DNA from 2 places in the Companilactobacillus miaonis genome. Region 2 is predicted to be linked to the other one. Evidence: predicted binding sites of a transcription regulator. Region 2 holds the regulator's gene; the other holds the start of a gene.

Region 1 (7,891 bases), on a different contig from region 2:
TCGGTTAGGTCATTTTGTTTGGTATATTGGGCAATGTTGACATTATGGGACAAATCAAGGGGATGACTATCCGGATTTTGACGGTAAACTAGTGAGCCATCGAGATCTTTTTTAGTATTTTTGTTGACCAAAGGTGTTGCTGCAGCTTGGACGACCCAACTAGTACCTTTGGAACGGCTGTCGATTACATTGACGTGCCAGTCGTTAATCCTTGGAATAAGTTTATTTTTGGTGCCATAATTAACGTCTTTGAATGCTACATGACTGGAAACTTCGCCAAAAGCTACGGTGCCACCAATCTGAATCGTTCGGTTCAACGTATTAGTTTCGCCGAGATCTCCATTTTCATCTTTTACAAAGAAGCTGACGTTGGTTGAATCGCTAGTTAATAACGATTTATCGATGTGTAAAGTAAAGGAGCCATCAGAGTTGACTAATCCGGTAATTGGTTTGGCGGCCTCATTATTGATTTTTTGATAGACAGTGAGTTTGGAAAAATCAATTGAACCGCTCCCGAGAAATTTCACCTGAGCCGGGATGTCGACACTTTCGTCTTTTTGAACCTTGATAATGTAAGGAGAACTACTCTCCAAAGTGATTGAACGAGGATCGATAATGAAAGATGAGGAGTCAGTATCAGTGATCAAGTTGTCACCATCGAAATGAGCATGGGCACTAGGAACGGTTAATTGTTCGTTAGCTGTAGCGGCAGCTCTTCCGTGTAGTGAAATAGTAGCTGTTCGATTATCTTTATTTAAATTTTGCAATAATGTGTAATTAATTTCTTTAGTTGAGGCGTCAAAAACACTACTTGGAATGGTTTCTGTTTGACCGTTAGCGTAAGTTATTTCACCACTATTGAATGTAACATTATTTGGAATGTCCATTCTGGCTTTAATGTTTGACCACTCTCTGGTCCAGCCGATATAACTTAAATTATAGTTGTACGTTATTTTGTCATTAGCGTTGACGTGACTATTTTCTGATACTTCAGTATTTTCGGTGTCGTTATGAATAGTGGATGTTGCTTGGGCGTCAACATATGAAGGAATTGACTCAAAAGCAATCAAATTATTTTCAGTATATTTACCAGTAGATCCAGTAAATCCCCAATATAATTTTCCATCTTTGGAAGCAAAGGTATTCGTGTCAACATTGATTGAGCGAGTTATTTCTGAACTTAGGGGAGTACTTGTAACGGGATCTTTGTCATCATAATGGTAGGTCAATTTTCCAATGGTACTACCAGTGTCAGGCTTTTGCCAATCAACAGTTAAGTGATGCCATTTGCTGTCGACTAAATTGAGAAATTCACTGGGAGTCCCACCATAAGCATTCTGGTGATACATTATGAAAAAGTTCTTTTTGTCACCATTGGAATTTTGTGCGTATTGGGGGATGTAGGTAATTGTCTTTCCGGGATATCCGAAGGCGATATGAGGGTCGTAATTTTTTGAACCAGAATATGACAGATCAAAAGAAGCACCTTCGCCTTTGATATCATCATAAGAACTTACACGGTCAATGAAGGTATCAAATTCGATGGCAATACTATTTTGAATAGCAGATTTAGCAATGTTAGCACTATTAGTTTCAGAAGTATCCCAATCAGTTCCCCAAACGCCAAGTGTTTCTCCGTCACCAGGAACAGTTTTACCATCTCTTATTCCGGTTGAATGAGCATTGATTCCACGTGCATCGTTATGTAAGACAAAGGCCATACCATCGCCTGGAAAAAAGCGGTTAGGGTCGGTGATACTTTTTGCGTAGCCAAAATACAGCCACATCGAAACTTTTTGATCATGGTTGATGTCAAAGTAATTATCCTTGTCGAAGTTGCTCCAAATTCCACCAACTTGATTATTAGTATTAGTCATTTTAATAATACTAGTATTAAGCGAATTAGGGTTCTTTGATTGAACGATTTGAGCTGAATTGCCTTCGAAATTAGCCTCAGAAAAAGCACCATCAGACCAGCTTAGTCCTTTAGGAACAGTCTCTAAGGCATTTTCATAGTCAGCCTGATTGGTATCAGCCGCTAAAGCTGATTGATAGGTTAGTGGTAGTATTAATAAAAATGTAAATAGAATAAATAAAAAAATATAAAAACTGTGGGTAAGTCTCTTATATTTATTCATAATAAATCCCTCTCAATTAAAAAAATCCTCAATATTCAATCGAAGTGTAACAGGTTTTTGAACTTATGTCATACTTTTAGTATATTTTTACCACTTTATTTTTATATAAAAACTATAAATAATAGTATATTAAATATATAGATAATCTTATTAATATAAATAATTATTAATGTAGACAAACCGTATAATAATAAAATTTGGCAACAATTAAATTGCTTAAAATAAAATGTTTTACAATTTCTTCGAATAAGCATAAAATATGTATAAATAATTGAAAAAGGAGGGGTTATTTTTGGAAATTTTTAAAGATAATCAACCAATTCCTTTAAATGATCACTTATGCTTTTCTTTGTACGCTACTTCGCGAGCAATTCAAAAGCTATATCATACTGGATTGAGTGAATGTAAGTTAACATACCCACAATATTTAGTTTTAGTTGCTTTATCAGAACACGATGAACTGACAGTTAAAAAATTAGGTGAGCTTTTGTCACTAGATTCAGGAACATTGACACCATTGCTGAAACGTTTGGAAAATGAAAAGTTGGTAATTCGGAATCGCAGTAAAGATGATGAACGTGTGGTTAATGTGGAATTGACTGAAGCTGGGAAAAAGAAGCGTCAAGAGGCCAATAACTTACCAGAAATTTTGGTCCAAAAAAGCGGTCTTTCAGAAGATGAATGGTTTCAACTAGAAAATTTGTCAAATAAGTTGTATAAAAATATTACCGATTAGAGAATAATTTTTAACAATCTGAATACGTTATAACGATAATAAAAAAAGAGGACATTACTGGTACTGCAGAATTGCAATACAGTAATATCCTCTTTTTTATTGTTAGTTCTATTTCAATTTTTTAACACGACTGAATAATGATTTGTCGTCAGGAGTTTTGTGATCGCCAGTTCGGCCAATATCATAATCAGAATCTTGCATAGCTTCAACTTTCCCCATCAAATAACCATTACCAACTTGTGAGAAGAAGTCATGGTTACTAGTACCAGTTGAGATACCGTTCATAACGATAGGGTTGACATCTTCAGCGTTGCCATCAGGAAAGAGTGGCTCTTGACCTAAGTTCATCAAAGCTTTGTTGGCGTTATAACGTAGGAAGACTAAAACTTCATCGACCCAGCCAACTTCTTTATAGAGTTCTTGGGTGTATTTTTCTTCATTATCGTAAAGAGTATAGAGTAAATCATACATCCAATCTTTCAATTCAGCTTGTTTGTCCTCACTCAATTCGTTAAAACCTAATTGGAATTTATAACCAATGTAAGTTCCGTGAACGGATTCGTCACGAATGATCAATTTAATGATTTCAGCAACATTAGCTAACTTGTTATTACCAAGATAATAAAGTGGAGTGTAGAAACCAGAGTAGAACAGGAAGCTTTCTAGAAAAACACTGGCAACTTTCTTTTGAAGGGGTGTGCCGTTTTGATAGATATTGTTGATATATTTAGCTTTCTTTTGTAAATACTCATTGTGATCGGTCCAGTCAAAGATTTCCTCGATTTCTTCAGCACTATTTAAAGTACTAAAAATTGAAGAATAACTTTTAGCATGAACGGATTCCATGAATTCGATGTTGTTGAAAACTGCTGTCTCAGCTTGAGTTCTGACATCTTTTAACATAGCTTGGATACCATCTTGAGATTGGAGAGTATCAAGCAGGGTTAAGCCGCCAAAGACGTGTCCAACAACGGTTTGTTCTGCAGGAGTCAAAGTGCGCCAATCATCTAGATCATTGGAAAGGGGAATTCTGGTATCGAGCCAAAATTGTGAAGTTAACTTTTCCCAAGTCTCTTTATCGATTTGGTCTTCAAGTTTGTTCCAATTCATTGATTTGTAATATGTGTCGACCATTATAAAAATTTCCTCCTAGATTGAGCAGCTTTCACACTCATTACTACCAATCTCATCATTATTTTCAGTGAAAGTTCTGACGTAATAGAGTGACTTGATGCCTTTGTAATATGCATAGTTACGCAAAATACTTAAATCACGTGTAGTTTGTTTAGAATCATTTTTCCATTCGTAAATACCAGCTGGAATTTCTGAACGCATAAAGAGGGTCAAACTCATGCCTTGATCGATATGTTCTTGGGCAGAAGCATAAGTGTCAATGACTTTACGCATATCAGTGTCATAAGCAGATTTGTAATACTTGATCGTATCATTACTCAAGAAAGGAGCTGGGAAGTACAACTTACCGTTTTTCTTTTCTTGACGTTCTTCAACGAGTCTAGTTACTGGTTGTAAGCTAGCACTAGTATTATTGATATACGAAATTGAGCCAGTTGGAGCAACAGCCATTCGGTAGGCGTTATAAATTCCATAACGCATAACATTTTCCTTTAAAGCTTGCCAGTCGCTGATATCAGGAATATCTATATCATTAAATAATTGCTTAACTAGTTCTGATTTAGGAGCAAAACTTTGAGTAGTGTATTTATCGAAGTAAGTTCCGTCAGCATATTTAGACTTTTCAAAATTAGCAAAAGTTTCTTTTCGTTCTTTAGCAATATTATTACTTTCAACTAAAGTCCAATAGTTTAACAGCATGAAGTAAACGTTGATAAATTCAATTGCTTCTGGTGAGCCATATTCAAGATGATGGCAAGCTAAATAAGTATGAAGTCCCATAGCACCCAAACCAATAGAATGGCTCATCTTATTACCATTGGCTACTGGAGGAACAGCAGAGATATTAGAAGCGTCACTGACGAAAGTTAAGGCACGAGTCATTGAACGAATCGATTGACCAAAGTCAGGGCTTTGCATCATATTTAAAATATTAGTTGAACCAAGATTACAACTGACGTCAGTTCCCAATTTAACGTATTCTTGAGCGTCATTTAGTTGTGATGGGATTTGGACTTGTTGAATCTCTGTACAAAGGTTACTCATGATAATTTTTCCATCGATTGGGTTGTCACGATTAACAGTATCGATGTTCAAAACATAAGGATAACCAGATTCTTGTTGTAACTTACTGATTTCATCCTCAAGTTCACGTGCTTGAATCTTATATTTTTTGATACGGTCGTCGTTGACCATATTGTCGTATTCTTTAGTGATATCGACGTATGAGAATGGAACACCGTAAACTCTTTCAACTGAATAAGGACTGAAAAGGTACATGTCTTCATTTTTACGAACTAATTCATAATACTTGTCAGGAACTATTACGCCTAAGGATAAAGTCTTCACACGGATTTTTTCATCAGCGTTTTCCTTCTTAGCAGACAGAAATTCGATAATGTCTGGATGGAAAACATTCAAATAAACTGCACCAGCACCTTGTCGTTGACCGAGTTGGTTACTGTAACTGAAACTATCCTCCAACAATTTCATAACCGGTAAGACACCTGAGGAAGAATTGTCGACTCCCTTAATAGGTGAACCGGATTCACGCAAGTTAGACAGTGTAATACCTACACCACCACCAATTCTAGACAATTGTAGAGCACTATTGATTGTTCGGCCGATACTATTCATATCGTCAGTCACTTGCAATAAGAAACAGGAAACGTATTCTCCACGGCGTTTTCTACCAGCATTCAAAAACGATGGTGTAGCGGGTTGATAACGTTGGGCAATCATTTCTGTAGCCAAGCTCTTGGCTAATTTTTCATCACCGTTGGCATATAAAAGGGCGTTAAAAAGGATTCTCATCTCATAATTTTCGAGATAAAAATTACCGTCATTAGTCTTTAAAGCATATTGATTATAAAACTTATAGGCAGCCATAAATGATTGAAATTGGAAATGTTGGTCTAATAAGTAGTTATAAAGTTTTTCGATGAAGCTTGGTGAGTATTCATCTAAAACATTTTTTTCGATAAAATCATTTTTTACGAGGTAGTCAATGTGGTTTTGAAATGAATCAAATTTCATTGTGTTCGGTTCAACATTCTCCGCAAAAAAAGCTGTGACGGCTTCCTTATCTTTATTTAGAGGAATTTTACCATCTTGGGGGATGTTGATTTCGTTATTTAATTTAAAATAACTAATTTTGCTTGCATCAAGGTTATTTAATCCCAATTTCATTCACTACTTTCTTAAAATTTTCGACATCTTTGTTGGTTCCATTGAATTCAAATTCAAAAACTACTGGGACTTCTAATCCAGCAGCGATGTCTTTGGCAGTGTGGTTGTAAAGTGTGTTGAAATTTCGATTGCCACCGCCAGCAACGCCAACACAATTTTGAGCATTATCTTTATATTGAAGAAAATCGATGACCGGATCCATCATGTCGTCGTCATAAGCTGGCACAATAAGAATAAATGGCCGACCCATTTGGTAAAATGGATCGGCGTCGGTTATTTCATAGCCATCTATTCCTAGCTTATTAACGAAACGTTTTGTTTGTCCGGTGATAGAATAATAAGCTATTTCTTTCATAATTTAGCCCACTAATGCCTTTAGACTATCAGGACGGAAACCAACGATTGGGTCACTGACTGAGTTCATAACAACTGGAACACTCTTAAATCCTTGTTTTTTCAAAGCATCAAGATATTGTGGATCTTGATTGATATTTCTCTCTTCAAAAGAAACATTATGTTCCTTTAAATATCTCTTAGTCATTTTGCATTGCATGCAATTATTCTTGCTATATACGATTACGTTATTCATGTAGAGCACCTCTCTTTAGTTACTAAATCAGTATAATCATTCGGTTGAAAAAACACAATATATTGTATTCGTTATAGTGATACACACACGATATAGCGTGGTTATACTGTAAGCGCAAACTTATGTACGCCTTGGGGTAGACAATTTTGCATCTCAATTTCAAATAATTTTCTGATTCGTGGTAAAATTAGCGTAATGACTATTATAAAGTTATTAGTTAAAATTGAAAGAGTTTTAGACAATTAATTTTGGTTGGGAGAAAACTATGAATTCTTGGAATTTTGTGGGAATTATCGCATGGATTATCGTGATTGCATTGTTAGTCTTTGTGGTATTCAATATTAGAAATCGTCACTTAAAAATTCTTGTACAGAAAAAAACAAAAATAACTTGGACTACGATTTTGGTCGATTTTTTAGAGATCTTAGTAGTTATTTTGATGGTAAGCGGATTGTTATACACTAGTCTGTTTACAAAAGTTGATTTGACAGATAAGAACGATGTTAATGTTACTTATAAATATGATCCAATGATTATCCAAACAACTGATGACGGACAAGGGTACTACGTAAAAATTGATAAGAAGGAATCCAGTTCTTCGACAGATGTTTATCAATATTGGTTGAATAATTCGAAATATACTATTTCTAGTCGTAATGCGACAATCTCTGATTCAACGTTACCATTCACTGTTTCAGGTTTGCGTTTAGATTGGCCAATGAAGAAAATTAATAAGTATGATTCGAAATATCAGTATGCATATGTAATTACGGTTCATGCTAAATATAAGAACAATTTCATCAATGGTTTAGGGTTAAAAGCTAATCGCTTTGCAATGGAATATCGAGTCTTGAGGGTTCCAGCTAGATCATTTATCAATGTAGGCAAATAAAAAAACTCGACCAATTGGCCGAGCTTTTTATTTGGTTAAGCTTTTTTAATCTTTTTGATACTAACAACGATCTTGTTGTTTAGTTCAGTTTTGTTTGCATTATCTTTGGGATCATTTTTAACGATTTCCATTAAAGCTGAATGTTCGTAAATCTTTTCAACTTTTCCTTGGAAAGGATAATCCATATCTTCATCAACGGAGCAGTTGTATACAGT
Region 2 (7,891 bases):
AAAATACTTTCGCCACAAAATTGAGTGAAATTGAAAAGAAAATCTATCAAGAAGCTGGCAAAGAATTTAATATTAATTCACCTAAGCAATTGGGTGTAGTATTGTTTGAAGATTTGAAGTTACCAGTAATTAAGAAGACAAAAACAGGTTACTCAACTTCAGTTGATGTTTTAGAAAAACTAAAAGATAAGTCGCCAGTTGTCCAATTAGTCCTTGATTATCGTCAGATTTCAAAAATTCAATCTACATATGTAATAGGCTTACAAAAATTTGTGCAACCGGATAATAAAATTCATACGATCTATCTTCAAACCTTGACTCAAACTGGTCGTTTGTCATCAATTGAACCAAACTTGCAAAATATTCCAATCAGAATTGATGAGGGAAAACAAATTAGGAAGGCTTTTGTACCCCAACATAAAGATTGGGAAATCTTCTCAGCTGATTATTCACAAGTAGAATTACGTGTTCTAGCTCATATTTCTGGGGATGAACATATGCAAGAAGCTTTCAATGAAGACTATGATATTCACGCTCATACGGCTATGAGAATCTTTGGATTGAATAGCACTGATGAAGTAACTCCAAATATGCGTCGTCAGGCAAAAGCTACAAACTTTGGAATTGTGTATGGAATTAGTGATTATGGATTGTCTCAAAATATCGGTATCAGTCGAAAACAAGCGGCGGCTTTTATTGAGTCATATTTTGAACAATATCCAGGTGTTAAAAAGTATATGGATGATATCGTTAAATACGCTCGTGAAAATGGATACGTTGAAACGATTATGCATCGCCGTCGTTATTTGCCAGATATCCATTCAAAGAATTTCAATGTTCGTAACTTTGCCCAAAGAACAGCTATGAATACACCGATTCAAGGTAGTGCTGCAGATATAATCAAAGTAGCAATGATCAATATGCAAAAGATGCTTGAAAAAGAAAAATTACAGGCTAATCTATTATTGCAAGTACATGATGAGATGATCTTTGAAGCACCAAAATCAGAAATTCCAATGTTAGAAAAATTAGTACCAAGTGTGATGGATTCAGCTGTCAGACTCGACGTACCGCTAAAAGTTGAAACAGCACATGGAAAAACTTGGTATGAAGCTAAATAGTAGGTGATAAAATGCCAGAAATGCCAGAAGTAGAGACGGTTAGACGTGGTTTACAAGCTCAAGTCAAAGGGCGTAAAATTACCCATGTCGAAATTCGTTATCAAGCTTTGATCACTGGTTCAGTTGATCAGTTCATTGAATTCACAACTGGAGCTGTGATTGAAGATATTGGCCGTCGTGCAAAATTTTTGTTGATTCATTTGAATAATGGATATACAATTATTAGTCATTTGCGAATGGAAGGTCGTTATCGAATTTCTGCTGACCCCAGTGCCATCGATAAACATTCTCATGCCATTTTTACTTTAGATAATGGTCAAAAAATGATTTATAACGATGTTCGTAAATTTGGTCGAATGCAGTTATGGCCTACGGATGATTTATCAAATAATAAATCAATAAAAAAACTTGGTCCTGAGCCATTGTCAAAAGAATTCACGTTTGATAATCTCAAGTCAAGGATTATGCGACATCGTAAGGATATTAAGACGGTGCTGCTTGATCAATCAGTCATGAGTGGGTTAGGCAATATTTATGTAGATGAAGTATTATGGAAAGTCAAGATTCATCCTGAAACTTCGGCTAATCATCTGACTGATACTGATATTCAAAAGATAATTGACGTTTCGAATCAAGAAATGAAACTTGCAATCGAATCAGGTGGATCAACTGTGCGTACTTACATTGATTCGACTGGTCACAAAGGTAATATGCAAAATAATCTAAAAGTTTACGGAAAAGAAGGAACACCTTGTCCAAGATGTGGGACCGAGATTCAAAAAATTAAAGTTGGCGGTCGTGGTACCCATTTTTGTCCAAAGTGCCAGGTAGTAAAATGAGTAAGATTTATGGTTTGACTGGAGGAATTGCTTCCGGTAAATCAACAGTTTTAAATTTATTTAGACAAAATAAATTCATTGTTTATGATGCAGATTATGTTGCTCGAGAAGTTGTTAAGCTAGGAACAATTGGTTTAGCACAGATCACAGAACAATTTGGATCATCTATTTTGTTAAGTGATGGGACTCTGAATCGAAAAAAATTGAGCTCAATCGTATTCAGTGATCAAGCACAACTTGAAAAGCTAAATCAGATTACGCGGCCTTTAATCAAAAAAGAAATTTTACAAACGGTTTCTGATGTAAAAAAGTCTTCACAGCCAGATATTTCAATATTTGAAATACCTTTATTATTCGAAGGTAACTATCAGAACTATTTTGATGGCGTGATTAGTTTATACGTAAAGCCGCAAATTCAATTGCATCGTTTAATGCAACGCAACGGTATTTCGGAGAAAGTTGCCTTAGAACAGATCAATTCGCAATTGTCGATGGATGAGAAAAAGCGTCGCGCTGATTTTGTGATTGACAATTCGGGTGATATGAACCATTTACAAAATGAATTTGATAAACTAGTATCGCAACTTTAATAAAGAAAAGAGGCTGGAATTTTGATTTGTCCACATTGTCATCATGATTCATCAAAAGTTATTGACAGTCGTCCCAGTGATGAAGGACGTGCCATTAGAAGACGCCGTGAATGCGAGAACTGTGGGACTCGTTTCACAACGTTTGAGAGATTAGAAAAAGCTCCACTATTGGTTATTAAGAAAAATGGTAATCGAGAGGAATTCAGCCGTGAAAAGTTACTTCGGGGCCTAGTTCGTGCTGCAGAAAAGCGTCCGGTTACTATGGACCAAATGAACGATATCGTTGATAAAGTAGAAAATGCGATTAGATCAACTGGTGAGAGTGAAGTTCGTTCACAAGTTATCGGAGAACATGTCATGAAGATTCTTTCTAAAGTTGACGATGTTACTTATATTCGTTTTGCTAGTGTCTATCGTGAATTTAAAGATATGAATGGTTTCATGGAAGAGGTTCAAGAAATGATGTCAAACGGTAAAAAAATTGATAAAAAGTAAGGAGAGTTTAAGTGTCCGCAAGTAATTTTGAATCAGATAAATTTACGCCACTAGTCGGCTATTGGTGTTTGCCTAGCGGTCATTTAAATGACGATGATCGTCATATCCTAACCGATTTGTATTTGCCGATTTTAGGGATTGAATCATTTAGTTTGTACCTATTGCTTTGGGAAAAAGTTCCGAATAAAGAATTGGTCTCACAAAGAAAAAGTCATGCTGATTTGATGAGTTTGTTAGGAATCGATTTGCGAAGATTTTATCAAGCACGGATCAAAGCTGAAGCATTAGGATTGATTCGTACGTATCAAAAAAAAGACGAAATCGGTCCCTATTATATTTATCAATTGATAGAGCCTTTAACGGCGGAAGAATTTTTTCAAGATGATTTATTAAGTATCTTTTTGTATGAACAAATTGGTGAAAGCAAATTTCGAGCTTTGGCCAAAAAATATTCACAATCAAAATCAATCTTAAATGGTTCTAATGAGATCACTAAGGATTTCTTAGAAGTCTTTAAATTGAATAATAATGATTTGATCAATACACCTTCACAAGTCGCCGATGTTCAAAGTGATTTTAATGGTGGCTCTGACAAGAAGAAAGTGACGCTCGATGCTGAAAAAGTTCCCCAATTAGACTGGGAATTCTTGGTTGATCGGGTTGACCAGTTATATAAGATCAGTGCAGATGATTTGTTGGAAAATCAAGAATTGATTTTAAGCCTACACGCTTTTTATGATATTGACGAGAATGTTTTGTCGAATTTAATTGGGAGCACTGCAAATATTGTCACGAATAAAATTGATCCAGTGCGCTTAAAAAAGGCCGTGCAAGCTCGATTTGAAAAGAACTCCAATATATCACTTCGCCAACAAGTTAATGAGGAAGTTGAAACACCAGCAAATGATAATAATCTTGATCGTTCAGAGCAATTATTGATCAGCCAAGCCAAGAAATTACGACCAGCTGAATTCTTAGCGGCAGAAAAGCAAAGAAGTAATGGTTTTCCAGGAACTGTAGAATCTAATGCGCTGAGAAAAATGGCGATGAAAGCAATTATGCCAACAGCAGTTTTAAACATTTTGGTGCACTATATTTTACAAACCTCGCCAACGTTACAATTGCCATTGATGGAAACCGTTGCTAATGATTGGCAGCAAAATAACGTTAAAACGCCAGAAGATGCTTTGAAACGAATCAATGACTTTCAGAATCGACCAAGAAATCCTAAACAACGCTACAATAAGCCTCGTCGAATTGAACAAGCAACCGATTGGAGCAAAGTGAAAGCTAAAGTTCCTAACAAAAAAAATCCGGCAACTGAAAAAAATGATTTGCAAGATCGCTTAAGAAAATTGAGAAATAAGGACAATTAAGTATGGAAAATTTAGGTAGTAAATTAGCAGAGTATTTGAATTCAAAAAGTTTGACGGAGGATTATCGCCGTCTGCTTAACAATGCCCTAAATGATCCCGATGTCCAAAAATTTTTGAAGGAAAATAGCGACAAGATCAATTCAGATGCATTGTCAGCCAGTGCTGCTAGTATTTATGAATTTTATAATAATAAGAATCATCATAGCGAATTGTCCAAAGGATATTATCCTAAATTGATTGTTAGCAATCACAATATCGAAGTAGCGTATTATCCAAATGAACGGACGCAGAATCGAGAAAAACGTAGCCAATACGAATCGAGTTTTGTCTTAATGGATATGGCGCCTGATATTAGAAATGCCAAACTTGATGATTACGATGGTGAAGGCCGTCAAGATGCTTTAGCAAAAGCTTTGGACTTTATCGACAATTATTTGAATTCAGATACTTTTACACCTGGCTTATTTTTAGCGGGGGATTTTGGCGTTGGAAAAACTTATTTACTCGGTGCAATTGCTAATGAGTTATTTAAGCATGATGTGAGAACAACTTTAATGCATTTTCCAACCTTTGCGATTGAAATGAAAGATTCAATTGGTCAAAATAACGTTTTAAGTAAAGTTAATAAAATCAAAGTAGCCGACATATTGATGTTGGATGATATCGGGGCTGATACGATGTCGAGTTGGATTCGGGATGAAGTTTTAGGAGTTATTTTGCAGTATCGAATGCAAGAAAATTTGCCAACTTTCTTTTCATCCAATTTTTCAATGCAAGAATTTGAACGACACTTATCTGTCAATCAACGTGGTGAAGAAGAGCCAGTTAAAGCAAAACGGATTATGGAGCGAGTTAAGTACCTTTCTCGAGAAGTAATTGTGACTGGAAAAAATAGAAGATTGAATAAATAACTTGCATTCTAGAATAATTAATGTTTCAATAAAGCCATGAAAGATAACACTTCGGTTCTATTCAGGGAGGGTACGATTACTGAAAGCTTACCCATTACTGGAGTTACCACTTCCATATAAAATTGTATAGTTGACGGTTACTTTATAACCAAATGAGTGAAAACTGTTTTTGTTATACAGTTTTAAAGTGGGTGGAACCGCGCAAATGCGTCCCTGAAGTATGTACATATTTGAAATATGTCTGTACTTCAGAGACGCATTTTTTGTTGTCTAATTTTAGGAGGAATATAGTAAATGTCAAAAATCAAGTTAACATTCCCAGATGATTCTGTAAAGGAGTTTGATGAAGGCACAACTACACTAGACGTTGCTAAATCAATTAGCACATCATTGGGTAAAAAAGCTGTTGCTGGTAAATTAAATGACACTTTAGTTGATCTTGAACGTCCTATCAAACAAGATGCAAAGATCGAAATCATTTCTGGTGAAGACAAAGAAGATGCCTTGAAGGTATTGAGAAATACAGCTGCTTTAGTTTTCAGTGCTGCTGCTAAGAGTTATAAAGCAGATCTTCACTTTGGTGAAAAACAATCAAACGATGATGGTTTTTACGTTGATACTGATAGTCAAGAAGGCCAAATCAGTGTTGATGAGTTAAAAGAAATTTCTGCTTTGATGAACAAAATCATCAAGAACAATGACAAGATTGAAAGATCAATGATGGACAAGAAAGAATTAGTTGAGATGTTCAAAGATGATCCATACAAATCATCATTGATCAATGCGATTGATTCAGTTCAAATCCCAGTATACACACTTGATGGATTCGTTGACTTTGGTTATGATGCTGTATTAAATAATCTTAAAGCTTTAAAGCACTTTGAATTGCTATCAGTTGCTGGTGCTTATTGGCAAGGTAAGTCAAGTAACCCAATGCTTCAAAGAATTTATGGTACAGCCTTCTATAAAGAAGATGGCCTAAAAGCTGATCTTAAGCGTCGTGCTGAAATTAAAGAACGTGATCACAGAACAATCGGTCGTGACCTTGATTTATTCTTCGTTGACCCAGAAGTTGGTGCTGGTCTTCCATACTGGATGCCAAATGGTGCAACAATTCGTCGTGTGATTGAAAGATATATCATCGACAAGGAAGTTGCTTGGGGTTATCAACACGTTTACACACCAATCCTTATGAACTTGAATGCTTATAAGACTTCAGGTCACTGGGCACACTACCGTGAAGATATGTTCCCACCAATGGATATGGGTGATGGTGAAATGCTTGAACTTCGTCCAATGAATTGTCCTTCACATATTCAAATTTACAAGCACCACAACCGTTCATACCGTGATCTTCCACTTCGTATCGCTGAACTTGGTATGATGCACAGATATGAAAAATCAGGTGCTTTATCAGGATTACAACGTGTTCGTGAAATGACTCTAAACGATGGTCACACATTCGTTGCTCTTGACCAAATTCAAGAAGAATTCAAACGTACACTACAATTGATGGTTGAAGTTTATAAGGACTTTGATATTAACGATTACACATTCCGTTTGAGTTATCGTGATCCTGCAAATACTGAAAAGTATTTCGATGATGATGAAATGTGGAACAAGTCACAATCAATGCTTAAAGCAGCCATGGATGATCTTGGCTTGAAGTATTACGAGGCTGAAGGTGAAGCTGCTTTCTATGGTCCAAAGCTTGATGTTCAAACAAAGACAGCCCTTGGTAATGAAGAAACATTGTCAACTATTCAACTAGACTTCATGCAACCAGAGAAGTTCCAATTGACATATGTTGGTTCAGATGGTGAAGATCACAGACCAGTTATGATCCACCGTGGTATTGTTTCAACTATGGAAAGATTTATCGCTTACCTAATTGAAATTTACAAGGGTGCCTTCCCAACATGGTTAGCTCCAACACAAGTACGTATCATCCCTGTTAACCAAAAACTTCATATGGATTATGCAAATGATGTTTTGGCAGAATTACGTGCTAAGAACATTCGTGCTGAAATCGATGACCGTGATGAAAAGATGGGCTACAAGATTCGTGATTCACAAACAATGAAGATTCCATACACAGTTGTTGTCGGTGATGAAGAAACTAAAGACGCCACAGTTTCAGTTAGAAAATATGGTGAAGAAGAATCAGTTTCAGAAAATGCTAAGATGTTCGTAAGTTCAGTTGTCGCTGATATTGCAAACTACAGTCGTAAAGATGTTACTGATAAAGATTAATTAATAGTAAAATGTAAATTCACAATGTGGGTTTACATTTTTTTTTGGAGGAAATTATGCAAGCTTTAACAATTGCTAAAAACGAAAATTCAATCGCAGACGTAAAAGTTTCTCAAGTCGAAATCCCTAAAATTTCTGATAATGAAGTTTTGATTAAAGTTTGTGCGGTCGGACTTAATCCAGTCGATTATAAATTGATCGAAAATCACCCCGATGGTTGGAATGATCCTCATGTTTTAGGATTAGATGCAGCCGGAATCGTTGAAAAAGTCGGAGATAATTGTGATCAGAAATTTTCCAAAGGCC

Evidence for each region. Region 2 encodes NrdR, which represses ribonucleotide reductase genes. Its sites were predicted from a motif close to ACACNATATATNGTGT; they were not measured.
Region 1: a site for NrdR is predicted at 6,837-6,852, ahead of nrdH (glutaredoxin-like protein NrdH). Genes of this name have one in related genera too.

What each region holds. Positions count from the first base shown of each region.
Region 1 covers NZ_JAYKTX010000018.1:34,270-42,160, reverse strand. The annotation lists gene U8521_RS12410 (L-type lectin family protein) at 1-2,138, opposite strand, end outside; gene U8521_RS12405 (MarR family winged helix-turn-helix transcriptional regulator) at 2,431-2,874, shown strand; gene nrdF (class 1b ribonucleoside-diphosphate reductase subunit beta) at 2,983-4,008, opposite strand; gene nrdE (class 1b ribonucleoside-diphosphate reductase subunit alpha) at 4,024-6,195, opposite strand; gene nrdI (class Ib ribonucleoside-diphosphate reductase assembly flavoprotein NrdI) at 6,176-6,550, opposite strand; gene nrdH (glutaredoxin-like protein NrdH) at 6,554-6,784, opposite strand; gene U8521_RS12380 (LVIS_2131 family protein) at 7,050-7,676, shown strand; gene U8521_RS12375 (hypothetical protein) at 7,712-7,891, opposite strand, start outside.
Region 2 covers NZ_JAYKTX010000003.1:75,992-83,882, forward strand. The annotation lists gene polA (DNA polymerase I) at 1-1,121, shown strand, start outside; gene mutM (DNA-formamidopyrimidine glycosylase) at 1,133-1,960, shown strand; gene coaE (dephospho-CoA kinase) at 1,957-2,550, shown strand; gene nrdR (transcriptional regulator NrdR) at 2,572-3,045, shown strand; gene U8521_RS03205 (DnaD domain protein) at 3,057-4,421, shown strand; gene dnaI (primosomal protein DnaI) at 4,424-5,332, shown strand; gene thrS (threonine--tRNA ligase) at 5,627-7,585, shown strand; gene U8521_RS03220 (zinc-binding dehydrogenase) at 7,642-7,891, shown strand, end outside.